One region of the Streptomyces sp. M92 genome, then DNA from elsewhere that is predicted to be linked to it. Evidence: riboswitches for the same ligand, from Rfam matches in the RefSeq annotation. Region 1 holds a riboswitch; the other holds the start of a gene.
What was found. Region 1 has a riboswitch for S-adenosylmethionine ahead of M6G08_RS01850 (aminotransferase class V-fold PLP-dependent enzyme). Riboswitches for the same ligand answer to the same signal wherever they lie in the genome.
Positions count from the first base shown of each region.

Region 2: linked by a shared signal. The riboswitch ahead of thrC (threonine synthase) and the one ahead of M6G08_RS01850 (aminotransferase class V-fold PLP-dependent enzyme) in region 1 are both predicted to bind S-adenosylmethionine.

Region 1 is NZ_CP101137.1:405,497-410,574, reverse strand. It holds gene qcrA (cytochrome bc1 complex Rieske iron-sulfur subunit) at 1-240, shown strand, start outside; gene qcrB (cytochrome bc1 complex cytochrome b subunit) at 237-1,874, shown strand; gene trpD (anthranilate phosphoribosyltransferase) at 2,006-3,070, shown strand; SAM riboswitch class IV at 3,155-3,271, shown strand; gene M6G08_RS01850 (aminotransferase class V-fold PLP-dependent enzyme) at 3,419-4,801, shown strand; gene M6G08_RS01845 (glycerate kinase) at 4,726-5,078, opposite strand, start outside.
Region 2 is NZ_CP101137.1:7,648,680-7,653,757, forward strand. It holds gene groL (chaperonin GroEL) at 1-313, opposite strand, end outside; gene M6G08_RS35285 (cold-shock protein) at 645-848, opposite strand; gene M6G08_RS35290 (MoaD/ThiS family protein) at 1,255-1,530, opposite strand; gene thrC (threonine synthase) at 1,666-2,979, opposite strand; SAM riboswitch class I at 2,998-3,145, opposite strand; gene M6G08_RS35300 (glucosyl-3-phosphoglycerate synthase) at 3,280-4,224, shown strand; gene M6G08_RS35305 (hypothetical protein) at 4,235-4,873, opposite strand; gene M6G08_RS35310 (alpha,alpha-trehalose-phosphate synthase (UDP-forming)) at 5,036-5,078, shown strand, end outside.

The DNA of each region.
Region 1 (5,078 bases):
TACTCGAAGATCTGCACCCACGTGGGTTGCCCGATCTCCCTGTACGAGCAGCAGACGCACCACGCGCTGTGCCCCTGCCACCAGTCCACCTTCGACCTCGCCGACGGTGCCCGGGTGATCTTCGGTCCCGCCGGTCACCCGCTGCCGCAGCTGCGCATCGGCGTGAACGACGAGGGCTACCTCGAGGCGCTCAGTGACTTCGCGGAGCCCGTCGGTCCTGCATTCTGGGAGCGCGGATGAGTACTGCAGCCAACGAAGCACCCCGCTCTCGCGGGAAGGCCCCGGCCGGCGAACGCGTCGCCGACTGGGCCGACGGCCGGCTCGGGATCTACTCCCTGGCCAAGGCCAACATGCGCAAGATCTTCCCGGACCACTGGTCCTTCATGCTCGGTGAGATCTGCCTCTACAGCTTCATCATCATCATCCTCACGGGTGTGTACCTGACGCTGTTCTTCCACCCGTCGATGAACGAGGTGGAGTACCACGGCAGTTACGTCCCGATGCAGGGACAGCTGATGAGTGAGGCGTACAAGTCGACGCTCGACATCAGCTTCGACGTGCGCGGCGGTCTGCTGATCCGGCAGATCCACCACTGGGCGGCGATCATCTTCCTCGCCGGCATGTTCGTGCACATGATGCGCGTCTTCTTCACCGGCGCGTTCCGCAAGCCGCGCGAGATCAACTGGCTGTTCGGCTTCCTGCTGTTCGTCCTCGGCATGTTCACCGGCTTCACCGGTTACTCGCTCCCGGACGACCTGCTCTCCGGCACCGGTGTCCGCTTCACCCAGGGCGCGATCCTGTCCGTGCCGATCGTCGGCACGTACATCTCGATGTTCCTGTTCGGCGGGGAGTTCCCCGGGACCGACTTCGTCGCCCGGTTCTACTCGATCCACATCCTGCTGCTGCCGGGCATCATGCTCGGTCTCGTGGTCGGCCACCTGATCCTGGTCTTCTACCACAAGCACACGCAGTTCGCGGGCCCCGGCAAGACCAACAAGAACGTGGTCGGCATGCCGCTGCTGCCGGTGTACATGGCGAAGGCGGGAGGCTTCTTCTTCCTGGTCTTCGGTGTCATCGCGGCCATCGCCGGCATCGCCTCGGTCAACCCGATCTGGAGCATCGGCCCCTACCGGCCGGACATGGTGTCCACCGGCGCCCAGCCGGACTGGTACATGGGCTTCGCCGAGGGTCTGGTCCGCGCCATGCCGGGCTGGGAGATCAACTTCTGGGGCCACACACTGGTCCTGGGCGTGTTCATCCCATTGGTGATCTTCGGTATCTTCCTCGCGGTCATCGCCCTCTACCCGTTCATCGAGTCGTGGGTGACCGGGGACAAGCGCGAGCACCACATCCTGGACCGGCCGCGCAACGCCCCGACCCGTACGGCCTTCGGTGTCGCCTGGGTCACGGCGTACATGATCATGCTGATCGGTGGTGGCAACGACATCGTCGCCACGCACTTCCACCTGTCGATCAACGCGGTCACCTGGTTCGTCCGCATCGGGTTCTTCGCCGGCCCGGTCATCGCCTTCGTGATCACCAAGCGGATCTGCCTCGGCCTCCAGCGCCGGGACAAGGAGAAGGTGCTGCACGGGCGCGAGTCCGGCATCATCAAGCGCCTGCCGCACGGTGAGTTCATCGAGGTGCACGAGCCGCTCAGCCAGGAGCAGCTGCACACGCTCACGGCCCACGAGCAGTACAAGCCGGCCGAGATCGGCCCGATGGTCGACGAGAACGGCGTCCAGCGCAAGGTGAAGCGCACGGACAAGCTGCGCGCCAAGCTCAGCAAGTCGTACTACGGCCCGGAGTCGCAGATTCCGAAGCCGACCGTCGAGGAGTACAAGGAGATCACGAGCGGCCACGGCCACCACTGACCCTCCAGCGTCGCCACACCACGGTCGAAGGGCCCCGTCCGTTCCGCGGACGGGGCCCTTCGCCGTGCCCGGGGCTGGATAGGGTGGGAGCACACCTTCTCTCCGTCATGCACACGATTCAGGAGCGGCACATGAGCGCTTTGACCCCCGCTGGAGGCGACACCGCGGCGGGCCGCTCCTGGCCCGCCCTGCTGAACGGACTGGCGGACGGCCGGGACCTGACCGCCGACGAGACCGCCTGGGCGCTGGACGTGATCATGCGCGGCGAGGCAACCGACGCGCAGATCGCCGGCTTCGCGGTCGGCCTCAGGTTCAAGGGGGAGACCGTCGAGGAGATCTCCGGTCTCGTCCGCACCATGTACGCGCACGCCAACGTGATCGAGGTCCCGGGGCGGACGGTCGACATCGTCGGCACCGGCGGCGACGGCGCGAAGACCGTCAACATCTCCACCATGTCGGCGATCGTGGTGGCCGGCACGGGCGCCAAGGTCGTCAAGCACGGCAACCGGGCGGCCTCCTCGGCATCCGGAGCCTCCGACGTCCTGGAGAAGCTGGGTGTCAATCTGGAGCTGACGCCGAAGCGGGTGGCGGAGGTCGCCGAGGAGGCCGGCATCACCTTCTGCTTCGCCGTGAAGTTCCACCCCGCGCTGCGCCACGTGGCGGCGGCCCGCGGCCAGCTCGGCATCCGCACGGTCTTCAACTTCCTGGGCCCGCTGACCAACCCCGCGGGCGTGAAGTCCCAGGCGATCGGCGTCGCGCACGCCCGGATGGCGCCGATCATCGCCGGTGTCTTCGCCGAACGCGGCCACTCCTCCCTGGTCTTCCGCGGCGACGACGGCCTCGACGAGCTGACCACGACCGCCACCTCACGCGTCTGGGTCGTGCGCGACGGCCGGGTGACCGAGGAGACCTTCGACCCGCGGGACGTCGGCCTCGAACTGGTCCCGGTCGAGGCGCTGCGCGGCGCCGACGCCTCCTACAACGCCGACGTCGCCCGCCGCCTGCTGGCCGGCGAGAGGGGCCCCGTGCGGGACGCGGTGCTGCTGAACTCCGCGGCGGCCCTGGTGGCCCTGGACCCCGGCGACGGACCGCTCACCGACCAGATCCGGGTCGGCATGGACCGGGCCGCCGAGTCGATCGACTCGGGCGCCGCCAGGCGGGTCCTGGAGCGCTGGGTCGCCACGACCCACGCGTAGCCGCCCTCCCGCCCGTGTGACGAGCGTCCCGCGATCCGGACTCGGGTTGCGGGGCGCCGATCACTTCCCATAGGTTTTTCGACAGGTCATGAGTGACAGTCATGAGGCCCCGGCCGACTGTCCGGCAACCCTCCGTCCGTGGCGGGGTGCCCCGGGTGAAGACCAGGCCGTGGACAGCAAGGTTCACGGCAAGCGCGGACCCCTCGCGGAACCAGGGGTCCTGGGTCGTCCGAGGGAGTCTTCCGTGAACCAGCGAATGCGATAGGGCCGCAGAGCCCCGCCTCCGCACACCCTTCCTCTTCTCATTCACAGCGCCCTTCTCCGCGCTGGTCCTCACGGGAGTCCGTCATGTCCGTACCCACCGCTGTCGCCACCCCGCTGCCCGTTCTCGGCCGGGACGTCACCGTCCCGCTCGTCACCGGCGGCGAGGTCACCTACGCCGCGCTCGACTACGCCGCCAGCGCGCCCGCCCTCCAGCGGGTCTGGGACGACGTGGCGGCCTACGCGCCCTACTACGGCAGCGTGCACCGGGGGGCCGGCTACCTGTCGCAGCTGTCGACCGACCTGTTCGAGAACGCCCGCAGGACCGTCGCCGAGTTCCTCGGGTGTCGGGACACCGATCAGGTGGTCTTCACCCGGTCCACCACCGACTCCCTCAACCTGCTCGCCGCCGCGCTGCCGGCCGGCTGCCGGGTCTTCGTCTTCGAGACCGAGCACCACGCCTCGCTGCTGCCCTGGCGAGACACGGACGTGACCTACCTCGACGCGCCGCGCACCCCCGCGCAGGCCGTCGAGACCCTGGAGCGCGCCCTCGCCGCCCGCGAGCCGTACGGACCCGCCCTGGTCTGCGTCACCGGCGCCTCCAACGTCACCGGCGAGCTGTGGCCGGTGCGGGAACTGGCCGCCGCCGCGCACGCGCACGGCGCCCGGATCGTCCTGGACGCCGCCCAGCTCGCCCCGCACCACCCCGTCTCCGTGAGCGACCTGGACGTCGACTGGGTCGCCTTCTCCGGGCACAAGCTGTACGCCCCCTTCGGCTCCGGCGTGCTGGCCGGCCGCGCCGACTGGCTGCGTGAGGCGGAGCCGTACCTCGCGGGCGGCGGCGCCAGCCGCAGCGTCTCCCGGCGCGCGGACGGCGGCGTGGACGTGCGGTGGCACGACAGCGCCGCCCGGCACGAGGCGGGCTCGCCCAACGTCATCGGCGCCTACGCGATCGCCTCCGCCTGCAAGGCGCTCACCGAGGCCGGCTTCGACACGCTGGTCGCCCGCGAGGAGTACCTGATCGGGAAGGTGCGGGAGGGGCTCGCCGAGGTGCCCGAGGTGCGGGTGCTGTCCCTCTTCGGCGACGACGCCCCCCGCGTCGGCGTGCTGTCCTTCGTCGTCGACGGCTGGAACAGCTCCCACTTCGCCGCCGCGCTCTCCGCCGAGTACGGCATCGGCGTGCGCGACGGCCTCTTCTGCGCCCACCCGCTGGTGCGCACCCTGCTCGGCAGCGACCCCGAGACGCAGGGCGAGTGCGGCGCCCCCGAGGCGGCGCCCGGCGAGAAGTCCCTCAACGCCATCCGCGTCAGCTTCGGCGCCGGCACCCCGGACGAGCACGTCGAGCGGTTCGTGGACGCCGTCAGGGAGCTGGTGAGCGACGGCGCCCGCTGGAACTACCGCACGGAGGACGGCCGTTGCGTGCCCGACAGGTCCGCCGCGGACACCGGCGCCGGGACCTCCGCGGTCTGAGCCGCCCGGCCCGGCAGCCGCGAGCCGAGCAGGACCATCCGCAGCGCCCGCTCGGTGGCGTCGGTGAGCAGCTCGGCCGCGCGCACCAGCGCGTCCGCCAGCGCCATCGGCGCCGGCATGATGCCGTGGAAGGCGTCCACCCCGGGCACCTCGTGCGCGCCCTCGCCCAGCGTGCCGGCCAGCGCCAGGACGGGACGCCCGTGCAGCTTGGCGCGCCGGGCCACCTCGGCCGGGACCTTGCCGCGCGGCGTCTGGTGGTCGAGGGCGCCCTCGGCGG
Region 2 (5,078 bases), 7.2 Mb from region 1:
TGCGCAGGCCTTCCTTGACGAGGGCCTGGGCGAGAACGGTCGCCGTGGTCGTACCGTCACCGGCGACGTCGTCCGTCTTCTTGGCGACTTCCTTGACCAGCTCGGCGCCGATCTTCTCGTACGGGTCCTCGAGCTCGATCTCCTTGGCGATGGAGACGCCGTCGTTGGTGATCGTGGGCGCGCCCCACTTCTTCTCGAGGACGACGTTGCGGCCCTTGGGGCCGAGCGTCACCTTGACGGCGTCCGCGAGCTGGTTCATGCCGCGCTCGAGGCCGCGCCGCGCCTCCTCGTCGAACGCGATGATCTTGGCCATGTGAAGTGGTCCCTCCAGGACTGGGGGTGATTCCTTCGGACCGCGCCCGCGCCCGCGACGGACGGCTCGCCGGCCTCGTGGTTCCTTCCCCACCCGGCCCGCGGGCCTCACCGACCCGGTCCTTCGTTGTCACTCTCACCTTCAGAGTGCTAACGCAATGATTAGCACTCGCCCCCATCGAGTGCAAGCGCCTACCGAGGATCGGGCCGCACGCTCAGCCACCCGCGAACAGGGAACCGGGGCGTCCGTCCGGGCAGCCCGAAGGGCCCGCACCCCGGGTGAGGTGCGGGCCCTTCGGAGAAGAACCGGTTGCTTGCGGTGGCCGAACGTCTCAGGCGCTGAGGCGAACCATGTCGGCCTGTGGGCCCTTCTGACCCTGCGAGATCTCGAACTCGACCCGCTGGCCTTCTTCGAGGGTGCGGTAGCCGTCCATCTGAATCGCGCTGTAGTGGACGAAAACATCCGCACCACCGTCGACCGCGATGAAGCCGTACCCCTTCTCCGCGTTGAACCACTTGACGGTGCCCTGAGCCATGCCTAACTCCCCTATTACTGGCCCTTGCACAGATCCGCACTTCGCGGACCCGGGTCAGACCTCACCCCCCACGACTGGGGGCGTGCGCCGGAACGCGTCGACCGCGGCTGAATGTATCTGTCCAACTGCCGTCTGCAACAGGTCAATCGGACGAGAAATCTGGACGCACCCGGTCCGAAATATGGCGAGCTTTCGCCTGAATTCGGGTCAAGTCGGGTGACACAAAAGGAGCAAAAGCCGCGAAATGCGTCTGCATTTTGGCTGCATCTTGTCGGACGCAAAGCAGGAACTCAGGGCTCCGGGATCTTCGATCGGGAGCGCGTTCCCCAACTCTACCGCGCTCAATCACATGGAATTGCCCCCTCCGCTTCTCTCACGGAGGGGGCAATGGGCACTACGAGGCGTGTCAGCCGCCGGCGACCGCCGGGATGATGGAGACGCCCGCGCCGTCCGGCGTGGCGGTCTCCAGGCCCTGCTCGAAACGCACGTCGTCGTCGTTGACGTACACGTTGACGAAACGGCGCAGCTTGCCCTGGTCGTCCAGGACGCGGGCGGCGATGCCGGTGTGGTTCTTCTCCAGGTCGGCGATGACCTCCCCGAGGTTCGCGCCGTCGGCGCTGACCTCGGCCTGCCCACCCGTGTAGGTGCGCAGAATGGTCGGGATACGGACGGTGACGCTCACTTCAAGACCTCCGGTCGGATTTTCACAGACGGTGGGGCAGCGCCCCGGGGGCGCGGGGGCCGTGTCGAATATGCGGCTACCGCCGCGCGGGCGCGAACCAGCCCCCACCGGCCCGCAGACGAAGAACGAGCAGCGCTACGCGAGACCGGCCTCGCGGAACGAATCCAGGCTGGGACGAATCGTCGCGGTGAGCCCCGTACCCGCCACCGCGTCCAGCGTCTTCAGACCATCCCCCGTGTTCAGCACGACCGTGGTCAGCGCCGGGTCCAGCACGCCGTCCTCGACGAGCTTCTTGGTCACGCCCACCGTCACACCGCCGGCGGTCTCCGCGAAGATGCCCTCCGTGCGGGCGAGCAGCTTGATCGCGTCGACGACCTGCTCGTCGGTCACGTCCTCCACGGCACCGCCCGTGCGGCGCGCGATGTCGAGGACGTACGGCCCGTCCGCCGGGTTGCCGATCGCCAGCGACTTGGCGATGGTGTCCGGCTTCTGCGGGCGTACGACGTCGTGCCCGGCCTTATACGCGGTGGACACCGGCGAGCAGCCCTCGGCCTGGGCGCCGAAGATCTTGTACGGCTTGTCCTCGACCAGCCCGAGCTTGATCAGCTCCTGAAGACCCTTGTCGATCTTCGTGAGCTGGGAGCCGGAGGCGATCGGGACGACGATCTGGTCGGGCAGCCGCCAGCCGAGCTGCTCGCAGATCTCGTACGCGAGGGTCTTGGAGCCCTCCGCGTAGTACGGGCGCAGGTTGACGTTGACGAAGCCCCAGCCCTCGCCGGCCGGGTCGCCGATCAGTTCGGAGCAGAAGCGGTTGACGTCGTCGTAGTTGCCCTCGATGCCGACCAGCTCACCGCCGTAGACGGCGGCCATGACGACCTTGCCCTGCTCCAGGTCGTGCGGGATGAACACGCAGGAGCGGAAGCCGGCGCGGGCGGCGGCGGCGCCGACGGCACCGGCGAGGTTGCCGGTGGAGGAGCAGGAGAGGGTGGTGAAGCCGAAGGCGCGGGCGGCCTCCAGGGCCTGGGCGACGACGCGGTCCTTGAAGGAGTGCGTCGGGTTGCCGGAGTCGTCCTTGACGAAGAGCTTGCCGGCCTCGACGCCCAGCTCGCGGGCCAGGTTGTCGGCCTTGACCAGCTTGGTCCAGCCCGGGTTGATGTTCGGCTTGGTCGCCACGTCGGCGGGGACGGGCAGCAGCGGCGCGTAGCGCCAGATGTTCGCGGGGCCCGCCTCGATGCGCTTCCGCAGCTCCTCGGTGTCGTACGCCGAGAAGTCGTAGGCGATCTCCAGCGGGCCGAAACACTCCTCGCAGGCGAAGAGCGGGCCGAGCGGCACGCGGTGACCGCACTCGCGGCAGGAGAGGGCCGCGGCGGGACCGAGGTCGACCGGGGAGGCGGCGGAGGGGGTGGAAGCGGTGGTGTCGGTGTTGCTTGCGACAGTCTGCACAGCCATGTGAGGCGAGGCCCTTTCTCCTCATCTTCCTCACGACGCATCTCGCCGTGAGACGGATTTGGCACCTTCCCTAGCCGGGAGCCTCGCCACGTCCGTGTGACAAGAACCGACTGGAGGGTTGCCGGGGCTTCATCGGGCCGTATCCCTCTGCCCCTCTGGATGAGCGGTGTTCAGTTGTTGGTCACGCGGCGACCCCGGCATGCGATGGTCACCCGCGTTGTTCAAGACTGTAACCGACGGCCATGACAGTTGAGATAGTCGTCCGAACCGCGAGATGGATCACAGAGGGAGCCACCGACCGTGCTGGAAGAAGTCGAGCGCTGGCTGGACGCACGCTCCTGGTCCGTGACGGACCGGCCGCTCCAGCGGCTCCTGGCCGCCAAGCACGCCGGCGGGCAGACGGTCAGCGTGGTGCTGCCCGCCCTCGACGAGGAGGCGACCGTCGGCGACATCGTCTCGGTGATCCGCCGGGAGCTGATGGAGCGGGTGCCGCTCGTCGACGAGCTGGTGGTGGTGGACTCCGGTTCGCGGGACCGCACCTCGGAGGTGGCCGCGGCGGCGGGCGCCCGGGTCGTGCACCGGGACGCGATCCTGCCGCGCATCCCGGCGGTGCCCGGCAAGGGCGAGGTGCTGTGGCGCTCGCTGCTGGTCACCGACGGCGACATCGTCTGCTTCGTCGACGCCGACCTGCGCGAGTTCCGCGCCGACTTCGTCTCCGGCATCGTGGGCCCGCTGCTCACCGATCCGGACGTGCACCTGGTCAAGGCCATGTACGACCGGCCGCTCGACGCGGCGCCCGGTCAGGGCGGCCGGGTGACGGAGCTGATGGCCCGCCCGCTGCTCAACATGCACTGGCCGCGGCTGGCCGGCTTCGTCCAGCCGCTCGGCGGCGAGTACGCGGCCCGCCGCTCCCTGCTCGAACAGCTCCCCTTCCCCGTCGGCTACGGCGTCGAGCTGGGGATGCTGGTCGACGCCCTGCACCTGGTGGGCCTGGACGCCCTCGCCCAGGTCGACGTCGGCGTCCGCAGGCACCGGCACCAGGACGGCCGGGCGCTGGGCCGGATGTCCGCCGCGATCTACCGCACCGCCCAGCTCCGGCTGGCCCGCGGCCATCTGGTCCGGCCCGCCCTCACCCAGTTCGAGCGGGGCGCCGACGGCTTCGAGCCGCGCACGTACTCCGTGGACACGGAGGAGCGGCCCCCGATGACGGAGATCGCCGAGTACGCGGCCCGCCGGGTGGCGTGAGGGAGGGGCCTCAGCCGGTGACGCCGTCCGACCAGCGCCAGGTTCCGCCCGCGTCCGGCTCGCAGGTCAGGTACTCGCCGCCGCGGCCGTGGGTGCTCAGGCCGCGGTGCTTCTTCGCGCAGAACTGGCCGTCGGCGTAGCAGTTGCCCGCGGGGCTGGTCAGCTCGCAGGCGCCGGTGCCGCTGCCGGTGCCGCCGGTGCCGGCGTCCTTGGTCCTCTCGGGTTCGGGGGTCGGGTCCGGCTCCGGCGTGCGCAGCAGGCGTCCGGCGCAGTCGCGGCCGTCGCGGGGGACGGTGAACGTCACGCCGTCGGGGCCGTCGGTCTGCTCGCAGACCTCCTCGTCCAGGCCCCAGGTGGAGGCCTGCCGCCCTGTCCCCTGGAGTTGGACCGTGTAGTCGACGTGGGCCGCCTTGGCCGCGAGCACGGCACCTCCGACGTCGCGGCCGGTGTGGTCCGGCAGCGTGACGGCGGGCGTGGGCGGCTCGGCGCTGTCGGACACCTCGGGGGTGGCACTGGGGCTCTGCGCGGCGGTGGCGGCGGCGCTCGCGGGCCGCTCGTCCGCCTGCGTACCGGTGCTTGAGTCGCCGCAACCGGCCAGCGCCAGCGCGGAGGCCGCGACCAGTGCCGCGGAGGCCGCGAGTCCGCGCATGCGTACACGTACGGGCACCGGGCCCACCCCCCAGAAAGTTGAAATGTGCACCGCATATCCTCGACCTGCTCACATCTCCCACACAAGTGGTGTGACCGAATCGCGGCCGAAGTGATCCCCGGGCACGTTTGAGCTTTTCGGGGCCGGGCTACGTTGAGGCGTATGGCTGCAAGCTTCGGTACTGCACAGGTGCTGGTCGCCTCCA